DNA from 2 places in the Streptomyces sp. CRN 30 genome. Region 2 is predicted to be linked to the other one. Evidence: riboswitches for the same ligand, from Rfam matches in the RefSeq annotation. Region 2 holds a riboswitch; the other holds the start of a gene.
What was found. A riboswitch is a leader RNA that binds a small molecule or an ion and turns the genes downstream of it on or off. The one in region 2 is predicted to bind S-adenosylmethionine.
Positions count from the first base shown of each region.

Region 1 (7,720 bases), on a different contig from region 2:
CGCCGTCCAGCCGCTCGCGGAGCAGGGCGCGCAGGGGGACGTCGCGCCAGCCGAGGTTGGCCGCGTAGACGGCGGTGCCGCGCGCGGTGTCGACGATGCCGGGCACGGCGATCCCGGCCGCCGCCGCGGGCTCGCCGAAGCGGCGCTCGCCGTACGCGCGCAGCTCGGCGGCGAAGTCGAGGACCGAGGCGACCACGGCGTCCGGGCCGCGTTCGCGTCCGGTGGCCCGGCGGGCCTGGTGGAGCAGCTCGCCGTCGGCCCCCGCCAGGGCGGCCTTCATCCCGGTGCCGCCCACGTCGAGGGCGATGACATGTCTCACGGGGGACAGTGTGGCGCGTCGACCCTGAAGAGGTCTAGTCCACTCTCATGTAGTAGACAGTGTGTCAACAGACATCGTGTCAACAACGGACCGATCGACGAGACAGCGAGATGTGGGGCGGAACAGCGGTGCAGCGACGTTGGACAGGAACGGTCGCGGTGGTCTCCGCGCTGGGTACGGCGGTGGCCCTCGGCGGCTGCGGGAGCTCCGGGTCCGCCGGGTCCGCCGAGGACGGTGACGTGACCCTCAAGCTGGTCGCCGCCGACTACGGCGACTCGGAGGCGAACAGCTCGCAGAAGTACTGGGACGACCTGGCCCAGCGGTACGAGAAGGAACACCCCGGCGTACGGATCGACGTCAGCGTGTACTCGTGGAGCGACGTCGACGCCAAGGTGCGGGAGATGGTGGACGCGGGTGAGGCGCCCGACATCGCCCAGGGCGGCGCGTACGCCGACTACGCCGCCAAGGGGCTGCTGTACCAGGCGGGGGAACTGCTCTCCGTCCCCGTGCAGGCCGACTTCCTGCCGCAGCTCAGCGACGCGGGGACGGTGAACCGGCTCCAGTACGGGCTGCCGTTCGCCGCCTCGACCCGGGTGCTCTTCTACAACAAGGAGCTGTTCGCCGCCGCCGGGATCGACTCCGCGCCCGAGACCTGGGAGGACCTGGCCGAGGACGCGGCCGCGCTGAAGGACGCCGGCGTCGAGACGCCGTACGCGCTGCCGCTGGGGCCGGAGGAGGCGCAGGCCGAGACGATGCAGTGGCTGCTGAGCGGCGGCTCCGGCTACATCGACGACGTGGGCTCCTACGCCTTCGACTCCGCACGCAACGTGGAGACGCTGACCTGGCTGAAGGAAGAGCTCGTGGAGAAGGGGCTGACCGGGCCGACGGCGCCCGCGAAGCTGAACCGCGCCGACGCGACGGCCGCGTTCACGCGCGGTGACGTCGGCATGGTCAACGGCCTGCCCACGCTGCTGCGGACCGCCGCCGACCAGGGCCTGGAGCTCGGCACGGTGCCCATGCCGGGCGCGAGCGGCCGGTCCGGCGGCACGCTGGGCGTCGCGGACTGGATGATGGCCTTCAAGCACAACGATCACCAGAAGGAGATCGGCGCGTTCCTCGACTTCGTCTACGACGAGGAGAACGTGCTCGAGTTCGCCCGCACGTACGACATGCTGCCGGTGACCACGTCCGCCTCCGAGGTCATGTCCGGCACCGAGCGGGACGCCCTCCTCGCCCCGTTCCTCGACGAGCTCCCCGAGAGCGAGCTCTACCCCGTCGGCAAGACCTCCTGGGCCGAGGTGAGCGCCGCGGTCAAGCAGCGGATCGGCGAGGCCGTGGCACCGGACGGCAGCCCGCGGGAGGTCCTGGAGGAGCTGCAGCAGGTGGCGCTGAAGGCGGAGAGCGCGGCCTGACCGTGAGGGGCGCTGTCGGTGCCGAGGGCTACGGTTGCTGACATGGCTGACATGGCTGACGACGCCGGCGCGGACGGGCCCGCGCCGGGACTCGGCGCGCGGGAACGGGCCGTCCTCGCCCTGGAGCGCCGCGGCTTCGAGGGCCCCGGCGCCAAGGAGCGGGCGATACGCGAGCAGCTGGGCCTGGCGCCGGTGCGCTACTACCAGCTGCTCAACGCCCTGCTCGACGACCGCCGCGCCCTGGAGCACGACCCGGTGACGGTCAACCGGCTCCGCCGCGTACGGGACGCCCGGCGCGCGGAGCGGTGAGATGACACGGGCTCTCGGGGTACGGGCGGCCGTGCGTGGATAGGAGTGCCCGTATGGGCACCCACACCGACTCCACCGACCCCCTGGACCCCCCGAACTCCCCGAACTTCCCGGACCACGACGACCCGCTGCCGGCGCCCGCGACGGCGGCCGGCCGCGCCGGGCTGGACGCGCTGCTCGCCCGGCCGGACCGGGCGGTCGTCGCGCTCGACTTCGACGGCACCCTCGCGCCGATCGTCGCCGACCCCGAGCAGGCCAGGGCGCACCCCGACGCCGTCCCCGTCCTCGCGGCCCTCGCCCCGAAGCTCGCCTCCGTCGCCGTGATCACGGGCCGCCCGGCCGGTGTCGCGGTGCGCAACGGCGGCTTCGCGGGCGTCGCGGGGCTGGAGCACCTGGTCGTCCTCGGGCACTACGGCGCCGAGCGCTGGGACGCCGTCACCGGCACCGTCACCGCCCCCGCCGCGCACCCCGGGGTGGCCGCGGTCCGCGCCGAGCTGCCCGGCGAGCTGGACCGGGCCGGCGCCTGGCGGGGCACGTGGATCGAGGAGAAGGGCCGGGCGGTCGCCGTCCACACCCGTCGCGCCACCGACCCGCAGGCCGCCTTCGACGCCCTGCGGGAGCCCCTGGCCGCCCTCGCGGCCCGGCACGGTCTCGTCGTGGAGCCCGGCCGGCTGGTCCTGGAGCTGCGCCCGCCGGGCGTGGACAAGGGCGTCGCCCTGCGGGAGTACGTGCGCGAGACGGGCGCCGAAGCGGTGCTGTACGCCGGCGACGACCTCGGTGACCTGCCCGCCTTCGCCGCGGTCGACGCGCTGCGCGCCGAGGGCACGGCCGGCCTGCTGGTGTGCAGCGGCAGCAACGAGGTCAGCGAACTGGAGAAGCGCGCCGACCTGGTGGTGGACGGCCCCGCGGACGTCGTACGACTGCTGCGGACGCTGGCCGACGCGATCGGCTGACGGCCGACGGCCGAACGGGAGAGGGGGCGGGGTGAGGGCCGGGGTCCGGCCCTCCCTCAGCCCTCCAGCGCGTGCAACTGGTCCAGGAACCACTTCGCCGGGGGCAGCGCGGTCGCCGCGGCGGCCAGCCGCTTGCTGCGCTCGGCGCGCTCGTCCTCCGGGAGGGTCAGCGCGGTGTGCAGCGCGTCGGCCGTGCCGATGATGTCGTACGGGTTCACCACGACCGCGTCCTCGCCCAGCTCCTCGAACGCGCCCGCCTCCCGCGACAGCACCAGCGCGCAGCCCGCGTCGGAGACGACCGGCACCTCCTTGGCGACCAGGTTCATGCCGTCCCGGATGGGGTTGACCAGCGCCACGTCCGCCAGCCGGTACGAGGCGAGCGAGCGCGCGAAGTCGTCCTGGACGTGCAGCACCACCGGGGTCCAGCCCGGCGTCGCGTACTGGGAGTTGATCTCGTCGGCCACGCGCTGCACCTCGGCGGTGTAGTCGCGGTAGACGGCGAGGTCCTGGCGGGACGGGTACGCGAACGCCACGTGCACCACCCGCTCGCGCCACTGGGGCCTGGTCTCCAGCAGGTGCCGGTACGCCAGCAGCCCGCGCACGATGTTCTTGGACAGCTCGGTCCGGTCCACCCGGACGACCGTCTTCCGCGGGCTGCCGTCCGGCGCCGTGCCGATCTGCTCCCGGAGCGCCGCGATCCGCTCGTCCACGTCCGTCTCGTGCGCACGCCCGCGCAGGAAGTCCGCGTCGGCGCCCAGTCCGTGCACCCCGATGCGCGTGCCCGAGGGGATACCGGGCCCGAGCACCGCGTGGCAGCACTCCGTGAACGCGTCCGCCCACCGCTGGGTGAGGAACGCCGCCCGGTCCGCGCCGAGGATGCCGCTGAGTACCTGCGCCGCGATGTCGTCGGGCAGCAGCCGGAAGTACTCCGGCGGGGCCCACGGCGTGTGCGAGAAGTGCCCGATGCGCAGGTCGGGGCGGAGCTCGCGGAGCATCCGGGGCACCAGCACCAGGTGGTAGTCCTGCACGAGCACCGACGCGCCCTCGCCCGCCTCCTCGGCGAGCGCCTCGGCGAACGCGCGGTTGTACGCCTCGTACGAGGCCCACTGCCGCCGGAACTCGCCGTCGAAGACCGGTTCCAGCGGCGTCTGGTACAGCATGTGGTGGATGAACCAGAGCACCGAGTTGGCGACGCCGTTGTACGCGTCGGCGTGCACGTCGGCGGCGATGTCCAGCATGCGGACGCGCTGACCGCCGGTGTCGTCGGGGGACAGGGCGCCGCCGGTGCGCCGTACCGCCTCGCGGTCGCCGTCGCCCAGTGCCGCGCACACCCATACGGCGTCGGCGTCCGGGCCGATCGCCGACAGGCCGGACACCAGGCCGCCGCCGCCACGTCTGGCGGAGAGGTCGCCCGACTCGTCGAGCGTGTACGAGACGGGGCCGCGGTTGGACGCGACGAGGACGCGGGCGCCGGTGGAGGTTGCTGCGGAAGCCATACGCCTCAACCTAGCCCGAGGCCGGAAGACTCAAACGTATGTCTCATCCGTATACATCCCCTCCACGGCGGCCCGCCGCCTACGCCGCTCTGCGCGCCGCGTACTCCTCGATCTCCGCCATCGGCGGCCGCTCCTCGGTGTCCACCGAGTAGGTGCGCGGCTCGAAGCCGTCCTCGCCCCGCTCGAACTGGGTGAGCGCGGGGCGGACGAGGTGGCCGCGGGCCAGCCGCAGCTGGGCCGTGCGGTAGATCGCGGCGGCCATCCGGCCGAGCGCCTGCCCGTCCTGGTGGCGGTGGAGGCGGACACCCACGTCGACCTGGGCGAGGGCGTCCAGGCCCACCAGGTGCAGCGCGTCGACCAGCATGCCCAGCTCCACGCCGTACCCGACCGGGAACGGCAGCCGCTCCAGGAGCGAGCGGCGGGCCGCGTACTCGCCGCCGAGCGGCTGGACGAAGCCCGCGAGCTGCGGCCAGTGCATGTTGAGCAGCGGGCGGGCCATCAGCTCGGTGACCCGGCCGCCCTGCCCGGCCGGAAGGCCGGCGGAGGAGGTGAGCGGCCGGTCGTACATCGCCTTGACCAGGTCGACGCCGGGGTCGGTGAGCAGCGGGCCCACGATGCCCAGGACGAAGTCGGACGAGAACTCCCTGAGGTCCGCGTCGACGAAACAGACGATGTCCCCGTGGGTGACGAGCAGGGAGCGCCACAGCACCTCGCCCTTGCCGGGCACGGCCGGCAGCCGGGGCAGGATCGCGTCGCGGTGGACGACTCTCGCGCCCGCCGCGGCGGCCACCTCCGAGGTGCGGTCGGTCGACCCCGAGTCGACGACGACGATCTCGTCGACGAGCGGGGTGCGCTCCACGAGGTCACGGCGGATCGCGGCGACGATCCCGCCGACCGTCGCCTCCTCGTTGAGCGCGGGCAGGACGACACTGACCGACTGGCCCGTGGCCCGTTTCGCGGCCATGACCCGGTGCAGCGGGCGGTCGTTCACGGACCAGGAGCGGGTGCTCAGCCAGCGCTCGACTTCTTCCAGCACAGCCTGCGGCTCCTCCCTTTTTCGATCACACAGGACGTACGTGTGATCCATCTCGCGGTGCGGACGACTCCCTCAACTGTCCTGGCCGTCGGTTACAGTCTTGAACAACGCGGATGACCATCGCATGTCGGGGGTCACCGCTGTTCACAACCGAATACCGCTCATCCAGAGGGGCAGAGGGACACGGCCCGTTGAAGCCCCGGCAACCCTCCAGCCGGCTCTCGTAGCGATCACTGACGGTCATTGGCGACTGTTGATCGACTCCGCGGGGCTCCCGGCTAGGGAAGGTGCCAAATCCGTCTCACGGCGAAGTGCGTCGTGAGGAAGATGAGGAGAAAGGGCCTCGCCTCCATGGCTGCGCAGACAGTTGCAAGCACCACCGAATCCGGTGTCACCACCCCCTCCCCCGTGGATCTCGGCCCCGCCGCCGCGCTGTCCTGTCGCGAGTGCGGCCACCGCGTCCCGCTCGGCCCGGTCTTCGCCTGCGAGGAATGCTTCGGACCGCTGGAGATCGCCTACGACTTCTCCGCGTACGACACCGAGGAACTGCGCCGGCGCATCGAGTCCGGCCCCGCGAACATCTGGCGTTACGCGCCCCTGCTGCCCGTCCCGGCCGACGTAGCCGGGAAGCCGAACCTCAACCCCGGCTGGACCAAGCTCGTCAAGGCCGACAATCTGGCCCGTGAGCTCGGTGTGACCGGTGGGCTCTACGTGAAGGACGACTCCGGCAACCCGACCCACTCCTTCAAGGACCGGGTCGTCGCCCAGGCCCTGGAGGCCGCGCGCGCCTTCGGCTTCACCACCCTCTCCTGCTCCTCCACGGGCAACCTGGCCGGCGCCGTCGGCGCGGCCGCCGCCCGGGCCGGCTTCCGCTCCTGCGTGTTCATCCCGCACGACCTGGAGCAGGGCAAGGTCGTCATGGCCGCCGTCTACGGCGGTGACCTCGTCGGCATCGAGGGCAACTACGACGACGTCAACCGCTTCTGCTCCGAGCTCATCGGCGACCCGGCGGGCGAGGGCTGGGGCTTCGTCAACGTCAACCTGCGGCCGTACTACGCCGAGGGCTCCAAGACGCTGGCGTACGAGATCTGCGAGCAGCTCGGCTGGAAGCTCCCCGACCAGATCGTCGTCCCGATCGCCTCCGGCTCCCAGCTCACGAAGATCGACAAGGGGCTGCAGGAGCTCATCAGGCTCGGGCTCGTCGAGGACCGGCCGTACAGGATCTTCGGCGCGCAGGCCGAGGGCTGCTCGCCGGTGTCGGTGGCCTACAAGGACGGCCACGACGTCGTCCGTCCGCAGAAGCCGGACACCATCGCCAAGTCGCTCGCCATCGGCAACCCGGCCGACGGCCCCTACGTCCTCGACATCGCGCGCCGTACGGGCGGTGCGGTGGAGGACGTGGACGACGCGGAGATCGTGGACGCGATCAAGCTGCTCGCACGCACCGAGGGCATCTTCGCCGAGACGGCGGGCGGGGTGACCGTCGGTGTCACCCGCAAGCTGATCAAGAGCGGTCTGCTCGACCCGGAGAAGACGACCGTCGTCCTCAACACCGGCGACGGCCTCAAGACGCTGGACGCGGTGGCCGACACCGGGCTCACCGCGACGATCCGCCCCAGCCTCGACGCGTTCCACGAGGCCGGTCTCGCGTAGCCGCTCCGCCCGGCCGCCCCTTCACACGACTTCGCGCCCTCGGGGGCGCCGCCCCACCAGCTTCAGGAGGTTCCACCCATGAGCGTCACCGTCCGCATCCCCACGATCCTGCGCACCTACACCGGCGGCAAGGCGGAGGTGAGCGCCGAGGGAACGACGCTCGCCGAGGTCCTCGCCGACCTGGAGAAGAACCACACGGGCATCGGCGCCCGCGTCCTGGACGACCAGGGCAAGCTGCGCCGTTTCGTGAACGTGTACGTCAACGACGACGACGTCCGTTTCGAGCAGGGCCTGGAGACGGCGACCCCCGACGGGGCGGGCGTTTCGATCATTCCGGCCGTCGCCGGCGGCTGATCATTATCACTGGTAACTCGGGTGACCGAGAGTTTCCGGAATTGCCCCTTCCGTAAGAGAAACGGAGGGGGCAATTCTGCATGGTTGAGCACGGTACAGTTGGGGAACCCGGTTCGTTTCTCACATGAGATGCGGAGTCGGCGCATATGAGTTCCCGGGTTCCTGCCCGACGCGATGCAGCCAAAGTG
Region 1 covers NZ_JAVRHI010000165.1:894-8,613, reverse strand. The annotation lists partial or broken gene UW392_RS16330 (ROK family protein) at 1-319, opposite strand, end outside; gene UW392_RS16325 (extracellular solute-binding protein) at 430-1,731, shown strand; gene UW392_RS16320 (DUF3263 domain-containing protein) at 1,774-2,040, shown strand; gene otsB (trehalose-phosphatase) at 2,094-2,993, shown strand; gene UW392_RS16310 (trehalose-6-phosphate synthase) at 3,050-4,489, opposite strand; gene UW392_RS16305 (glucosyl-3-phosphoglycerate synthase) at 4,569-5,525, opposite strand; SAM riboswitch class I at 5,684-5,859, shown strand; gene thrC (threonine synthase) at 5,877-7,178, shown strand; gene UW392_RS16295 (MoaD/ThiS family protein) at 7,257-7,532, shown strand.
Region 1: another riboswitch for S-adenosylmethionine. It lies ahead of thrC (threonine synthase); the one in region 2 lies ahead of thrC (threonine synthase).

Region 2 (7,720 bases):
GAGGGCCCGCACCCCTGCCGGGACGCGGGCCCTCCGGAGAAGACCGTTCGCTGCGGTGGTCGCGCGGATCAGGCGCTGACGCGAACCATGTCGGCCTGCGGGCCCTTCTGGCCCTGCGAGATCTCGAACTCGACCCGCTGACCTTCTTCAAGGGTGCGGTACCCGTCCATCTGGATCGCGCTGTAGTGGACGAAAACATCCGCACCACCGTCGACCGCGATGAAGCCGTACCCCTTCTCCGCGTTGAACCACTTGACGGTGCCCTGAGCCATGCCTAACTCCCCTATTACTGGCCCTTGCACAGATCCGCACTTCGCGAATCCGGGTCAGACCTCGCCCCCCAGAATCTGGGGGCGTGCGCCGGAACGCGTCGACCGCGGCCGAATGTATCTGTCCAACTGCCCTCTGCAACAGGTCAATTGGACGAGAATTCTGGACGGGAGCGGTCCGGAATATGGTGAGAATTCGTAAGGATTCGGGGCAAGTCGGGCCACTCAAAGAGGGCAAAAGACGCGAAAGACGCCCACACTTTGGCTACATCTAGTCGGGCGGGCGGCAGGAATTCTTGGTTTCCGACCGCGTGATCAGCGCCGCGTTCCCCAACTGTACCGCGCTCAACCACATGGAATTGCCCCCTCCGCTTCTCTCACGGAGGGGGCAATTCGGGGGAACGGTGGGTGACGGATCAGCCGCCGGCGACCGCGGGGATGATCGAGACGCCGGCCCCGTCCGGGGTGGCCGTCTCCAGACCCTGCTCGAATCGGACGTCGTCGTCGTTGACGTACACGTTGACGAACCGCCGCAGCTTGCCCTGGTCGTCGAGAACCCGCCCGGAAATCCCGGTGTGGTTCTTCTCCAGGTCGGCGATGACCTCGCCGAGGGTGGCCCCTTCGGCGGTCACTTCGGCCTGCCCGCCGGTGTACGTACGCAGGATGGTCGGGATGCGGACAGAGACACTCACTTGAAACCTCCGGTCAGGGGGATCTGCCTAGGGGTGCGGGGAACTGCGCGGCGCTACGCCAGCCCCGCCGCACGGAAGGAGTCGAGGTTCGGCCGGATCGTCGCCGTGAGCCCCGTGTCGGCGACCGCGTCCAGCGTCTTCAGACCGTCCCCGGTGTTGAGCACCACGGTGGTGAGCGACGGGTCGAGGACACCCGCCTCGATCAGCTTCTTCGTCACGCCCACCGTGACCCCGCCCGCGGTCTCCGCGAAGATCCCTTCCGTCCGCGCCAGCAACTTGATCGCCTCGACGACCTGCTCGTCCGTGACGTCCTCCACCGCGCCGCCGGTGCGGCGGGCGATGTCGAGGACGTACGGCCCGTCGGCCGGGTTGCCGATGGCCAGCGACTTGGCGATGGTGTTCGGCTTCTGCGGGCGGACCACGTCGTGGCCGGCCTTGAACGCGGTGGAGACCGGCGAGCACCCCTCGGCCTGGGCACCGAAGATCTTGTACGGCCTGTCCTCGACGAGCCCCAGCTCGATCAGTTCCTTCAGACCCTTGTCGATCTTCGTGAGCTGGGAGCCGGAGGCGATGGGCACGACGAGCTGGTCGGGAAGGCGCCAGCCGAGCTGCTCGCAGATCTCGTACGCGAGGGTCTTGGACCCCTCCGCGTAGTAGGGGCGGAGATTGACGTTGACGAAGCCCCAGCCCTCGCCGGCCGGGTCGCCGATCAGCTCGGAACAGAAGCGGTTGACGTCGTCGTAGTTGCCCTCGATGCCGACCAGCTCGCCGCCGTAGATCGCGGCCATGACGACCTTGCCCTGCTCCAGGTCGTGCGGGATGAACACGCAGGAGCGCAGACCGGCGCGGGCGGCGGCGGCGCCGACGGCGCCGGCCAGGTTGCCGGTGGAGGAGCAGGAGAGGGTGGTGAAGCCGAAGGCGCGCGCCGCCTCCAGTGCCTGCGCCACGACCCGGTCCTTGAAGGAGTGCGTCGGGTTGCCGGAGTCGTCCTTGACGTAGAGACCGCCGGTGACGCCCAGCTCGGCGGCGAGGCGGTCGGCCTGGACGAGCTTGGTCCAGCCCGGGTTGATGTTGGGCTTGTCGGCGACGTCCGCCGGGACGGGCAGCAGCGGCGCGTAACGCCAGATGTTCGCGGGGCCCGCTTCGATGCGCGCGCGGAGCTTCTCCGTGTCGTACGAGGAGAAGTCGTAAGCGATCTCCAGCGGGCCGAAACACTCCTCGCAGGCGAAGACCGGGCCGAGGGGCACGCGGTGGCCGCATTCCCGGCAGGAGAGCGCCGCGGCGGGGCCGAGATCGACGGAGGCGGCGGGAGTGGTGGTGCTTTCGGCAGTCTGCACAGCCATGGAGGCGAGGCCCTTTCTCCTCATCTTCCTCACGACGCACTTCGCCGTGAGACGGATTTGGCACCTTCCCGAGCCGGGAGCCTCGCGTCTTCACGAGTACCGACTGGAGGGTTGCCGGGGCTTCATCGGGCCGTGTCCCTCTGCCCCTCTGGATGAGCTGTATGTGGTTGTCAGCGGCGGCCACCCCCGACATGCGATGGTCATCCGCGTTGTTCAAGACTGTAACCGAAGGCCAGGACAGTTGAGATAGTCGTCCGATGCGCGAGATGGATCACATATGCGACGCCTGACCCGCTGACCGTGATCCACAACAGGGAGGAGCCGCAGACCGTGCTGGAAGAAGTCGAGCGCTGGCTCAGTGCACGCTCCTGGTCCGTGACCGACCGTCCGCTCCACCAGATACTGGCCGCCAAGCAGCGCACCGGCCAGCGGGTCAGCGTCGTGCTGCCCGCGCTGAACGAGGAGGAGACCGTCGGCGACATCGTCGCGGCCGTCCGCCACGACCTGATGTGCCAGGTACCGCTGGTCGACGAGATCGTCGTGATCGACTCCGGGTCGACCGACGCCACGTCGAAGGTGGCCGCGGCGGCCGGCGCCCGCGTCGTGCACCGCGACGAGATCCTGCCGCGCCTCGCGCCCGTCCCCGGCAAGGGCGAGGTGCTGTGGCGGTCACTGCTGGTGACGAGCGGGGACATCGTGGCGTTCGTCGACGCCGACCTCAAGGAGTTCTCGTCCGACTTCGTCACGGGGATCGTCGGCCCGCTGCTGACCGACCCGGACGTGCACCTGGTCAAGGCCATGTACGACCGTCCGCTGCGCGGCGCCGCCGGGCAGGGCGGCCGGGTCACCGAGCTGATGGCCCGCCCGCTGCTGAACATGCACTGGCCGCGGCTGGCCGGTTTCGTGCAGCCGCTCGGCGGCGAGTACGCGGCCCGCCGCTCGCTCCTGGAGCGGCTGCCGTTCCCCGTCGGCTACGGGGTGGAGCTGGGCATGCTGGTGGACGCGCTGCACCTGGTGGGCCTGGACGCCCTCGCCCAGGTCGACGTCGGGGTGCGCAGGCACCGGCACCAGGACGGGCAGGCGCTGGGCCGGATGGCCGCCGCGATCTACCGGACCGCGCAGCTCAGGCTGGCCCGGGGCCATCTGGTCCGGCCGGCGCTGACGCAGTTCGAGCGAGGTGCGCAGGGGTTCGAGCCGCGGACGTTCTCGGTGGACACCGAGGAACGCCCGCCGATGCTGGAGATCGCCGAGTACGCGGAGCGCAAGGTCGCGTGAACGTACGTTTGAGCTGTTGGCGGCCGGGCTAGTTTGAGTCGTATGGCTTCCTCGGCTTCCGCTTCTTCTTCGTCCGCTTCGTCCGCGTCCTTCGGTGCCGCTCAGGTGCTGGTGGCCTCCAATCGGGGCCCCGTGTCGTACGAGGTCGGGGGGGACGGTTCGCTGCGCGCCAAGCGGGGCGGCGGCGGACTGGTCTCCGGGCTGTCGGCGATCGGACCGGACGCGGGTGCGCTGTGGGTGTGCTCGGCGCTGTCCGACGGCGACCGCGAGGCGGTGCGGCGCGGGGCGGGCGAGGACGGCGTACGGATGCTGGACATCCCCGCCGACGTGCACAGCGACGCGTACAACGGCATCGCCAACTCCGTGCTGTGGTTCGTCCACCACATGCTGTACCAGACGCCGGTGGAGCCGGTCTTCGACGCGGAGTTCCGCCGGCGGTGGGACTCCTACGTGGCGTTCAACCGGGCGTTCGCCGAGGCGCTGGCCGAGGAGGCCGCCGAGGGCGCGGTCGCGCTGGTGCAGGACTACCACCTGACGCTGGTGCCGGGCATGCTCAGGGAGTTGCGGCCCGATCTCCGCATCGGCCACTTCTCGCACACGCCGTGGGCGCCGGTGGAGTACTTCCGGATGCTGCCCGACGACATCGCCGAGCAGGTGCTGCGCGGGATGCTGGGCGCGGACCGGCTGGGGTTCCTCACCCACCGCTGGGCAGACGCGTTCACCGCGTGCTGCGACGCGCTGGTGGGCGGGCTCGGCTCCACCGAGGTGGGCGTGCACGGGCTCGGGGCGGACGCGGAGTTCCTGCGGAAGCGGTCGCGGGAGAGCGACGTGGACGAGCGGATGGCGGCGCTGCGGGGACAGATCGGCGAGGGCCGGCGCACGGTCGTGCGGGTGGACCGGACCGAGCTGTCGAAGAACATCGTGCGGGGGCTGCTGGCCTACCGGGAGCTGCTCCGGCGGCGGCCGGAGTGGCGGGAGCGGGTGGTGCACGTCGCGTTCGCCTACCCCTCCCGGCAGGATCTCGCGGTCTACCGGGAGTACACGGCGGAGGTCCGGCGGGTCGCCGAGTCGGTCAACGAGGAGTTCGGTACGCCGGACTGGACGCCGGTCGTGCTGCACGTCGAGGACGATTTCGCGCGGTCGCTGGCGGCGTACCGGCTGGCCGACGTGGCGCTGGTCAACCCCATCAGGGACGGGATGAACCTGGTCGCCAAGGAGGTGCCGGTCGTCTCCGACGAGGGGGTGGCGCTGGTGCTGTCCCGGGAGGCCGGGGCCTTCGAGGAGCTGGGCGAGGACGCCGTCGTCGTCAATCCGTACGACGTGGTGGGTACGGCGGACGCCCTGCACGAGGCGCTCTCCCTGCCGGACGGCGAGCGCGCGGAGCGGACGAAGCGGCTGGCCGCGGCGGCAACGGCGTTGCCGCCGGCGCGGTGGTTCCTGGACCAGCTGGAGGCCCTGCGGGGCTGACCCTGGTTTCTGCCGCCCTGCCGCCTCTCCTGCCGCCTACTGCTGCGGCTCGGGGCAGGTGCCGGTGTCGGCGCCGATGGAGTTGATCTCCGCGTTGGACCGGGAGTCGTTCGCGTAGTCGATCTGGTTGGTGCACTTCAGGTCCAGCGCGAGGCCGTCCGGGTCGGCGGCGCCCTCGGGCACGGGGCAGGTCCCGGTGTCGGCGCCGATGGAGTTGATCTCGGCGTTGGACCGCGAGTCGTTCGCGTAGTCCAGCTGGTTGGTGCACTTCAGGTCCAGCGCGAGGCCGGCGGCGGGGGTGGTTTCGCCGCCCTGCGCGGAGGAGTCGGTGGTGGCGTTCGACTCCGCGGTCGGGGCGGTCGACCCGACGGACGCGGTGGCGCTCGCGTCGGTGGAGTCGGCGGGCGGGGTGGACGATTCGGCGGTGGCGGTCACGGACGTCCCGGCGGTCGCCGACGAGGTGTCGTCGGTGCCGCCGCTCTCGCAGGCGGTGAGGGCCAGACAGGCGGCCACGGCGGTGACGGCGAGCGCCGAGATCTTGCGGGCGTTCGTCTTCCGGGTGAGCGTCTTGCGAGCGGTCATGGCGGGTCCTCCACGGTTCCTGTGCCTGGTCGATCAGGCTTTACGGTGCGGAGGAGGGCGTCGGGCGGGGGGCGGGTTGCGCCCCCCGCGGCGTCAGGACACGCCTGTGACAGACGGGGGGAATCTCTGTGACCTTGTCTCAGGCCAGCCGTCGGGCGAGGGCGCTCAGCAGGGCGACGACCCCGGCCGGGCCGTCCACCTCCAGGTCGGCGCGTTCACGCAGCCGGGTCACCTCGTCGCTGCCGCTGCACACCAGCAGCCCCGGGGTGCCGTCGCCGCGCAGGGTGTCGACGGCGTCGAAGGCGGGCAGGTCGCCGAGGTCGTCACCGGCGTAGAGGACGGCCGCCGCGCCGGTGGCACGGGCGTGGTCGAGGAGGGCGACGCCCTTGTCCATGCCCGGCGGGCGCAGCTCCAGCACCATCCGGCCGGGCTCGACGATCAGTCCGTGCCGCCCGGCCAGTTCGGCCAGGGGTCCGCGCAGCGCGTCGAACGCGGCCTGCGGGTCGGCGGCCCGCCGGGTGTGCACGGCGATCGAGCGGCCCTTCTCCTCGATCCACGCGCCGTCGCGGACCCCGGCCCGATCCAGGAGGGCGGGCAGTCCGGCGCGGACGGCGGCGACCCCGGGGTGCGGCGGGGGCGCGGTGACGGTGCCGGTGGCGGCGTCCCAGCGCTCGGCGCCGTAGTGCCCGAGGACGACGAGGTGCTCCAGGCCGGGTACGTCCGCGAAACCGCCGTGCCGGACGGCGACCTCGGCGGGGCGGCCGGTGATCACGGCGACGGAGGCGACCTTCGGCGCGAGCGCGGCCAGCGCGGGGACCGCGTCCGGGTGGGCGCGGGCCCGGTCGGGGTCGGGCACGATCTCGGCGAGCGTGCCGTCGAAGTCGAGCGCGACCACCGTGCGGCCGGGGTGCGCGAGCACCGCGCCGAGCCCGTCCCGCCCGGCCTCGGTGGCGGGCGTCGGCAGGGGGGCCGGCGGCTGGTCAGGCGTGTCGGGTGTTGCGTCCGTGTGGTGGCTGCCCATACGGCGAACCTATCCCGGGGGCACCGCTCGCACGCCTCTGCCGTTCCGTGCGTCAGGATCTACCGTTCCGTGCGTCTGGACTCCCTGACCCGGCGCAGGCGGTTGACCGTGACCGGGGCGGCGGCCAGGGCCCGGGGGTCGTCGAGGAGGGCGTTGAGGAGCTGGTAGTAGCGCACGGGGGCGAGGCCCAGTTCCTCGCGGATCGCGCGTTCCTTGGCGCCGGGGCCGGAGAAGCCGCGGCCCTCCAGCGCCAGGACCGCCCGTTCCCGTTCCCCGAGCGGCTGCCGCTCTGCCTCGTTCATGCCCGCACCGTAACGCCGGGCACCGACACCGGGGGGCTCAGGCGGCTCAGCCGGCCTGCGTCGCGGCCGTCTGGATCTCCTTCAGGACGGACTCGGGGTCCTCGCCGCGGGCGACCGCCCTGCCGATGTCCTTCTTCACCCGTGCGCTGACCGTCGCCCAGGACTTCTCGCCGACCGGGTACAGCTCGGAGGTGAGCAGTTCGTCGAGGAACGGCTTCAGCTCCTTGTCCTCGGCGGCCGCGCCCATGGTCTCGGAGGCGGAGCCGGTGACCGGCAGCAGGTCGTAGCGGCGGGAGAAGTCGAGGACGTTCCGGTCGCTGTAGACGTAGTCGAGGAAGTCGCCGGCCTGCTCCTGGTGGCCGTTCTGCTTGAAGGCGGTCATCCAGTCGGTGACGCCGAGCGTGGTGCCGCTCGCCCCGTCGACGCCGGGGGTCGGCACCATGCCGTACTCCACGCCGTTCTTCTTGGCCATCGCCATCAGTGACGGGTGGCCGTTGAGCATTCCGACCTTGCCCTCGGCGAAGGCGGCGAAGGCGTCCGCCCGGTCGAGCTTGCCGGGCGCGACCGGCCCGGTGAGGCCCTTGTCGACGAGTTCGTCCTTGAGCCAGGTGAAGGTGTCGACGTTCTGCGGGGAGTCGACGCTGTAGGTGCCGAGGGAGTCGGTGTAGCCGCCTCCGCCGCTGAGCATCCACTGCATGGTCTCGGCCTGCGCCTCCTCGGGGCCGAGCGGCAGCGCGTACGGGTACGTCACGCCCTCCGCGTCGAGCGC
Region 2 covers NZ_JAVRHI010000535.1:20,610-28,329, reverse strand. The annotation lists gene UW392_RS62370 (cold-shock protein) at 69-272, opposite strand; gene UW392_RS62365 (ubiquitin-like small modifier protein 1) at 686-961, opposite strand; gene thrC (threonine synthase) at 1,015-2,304, opposite strand; SAM riboswitch class I at 2,322-2,463, opposite strand; gene UW392_RS62355 (glucosyl-3-phosphoglycerate synthase) at 2,635-3,579, shown strand; gene UW392_RS62350 (trehalose-6-phosphate synthase) at 3,622-5,046, shown strand; gene UW392_RS62345 (hypothetical protein) at 5,083-5,628, opposite strand; gene otsB (trehalose-phosphatase) at 5,768-6,649, opposite strand; gene UW392_RS62335 (DUF3263 domain-containing protein) at 6,709-6,951, opposite strand; gene UW392_RS62330 (extracellular solute-binding protein) at 6,998-7,720, opposite strand, start outside.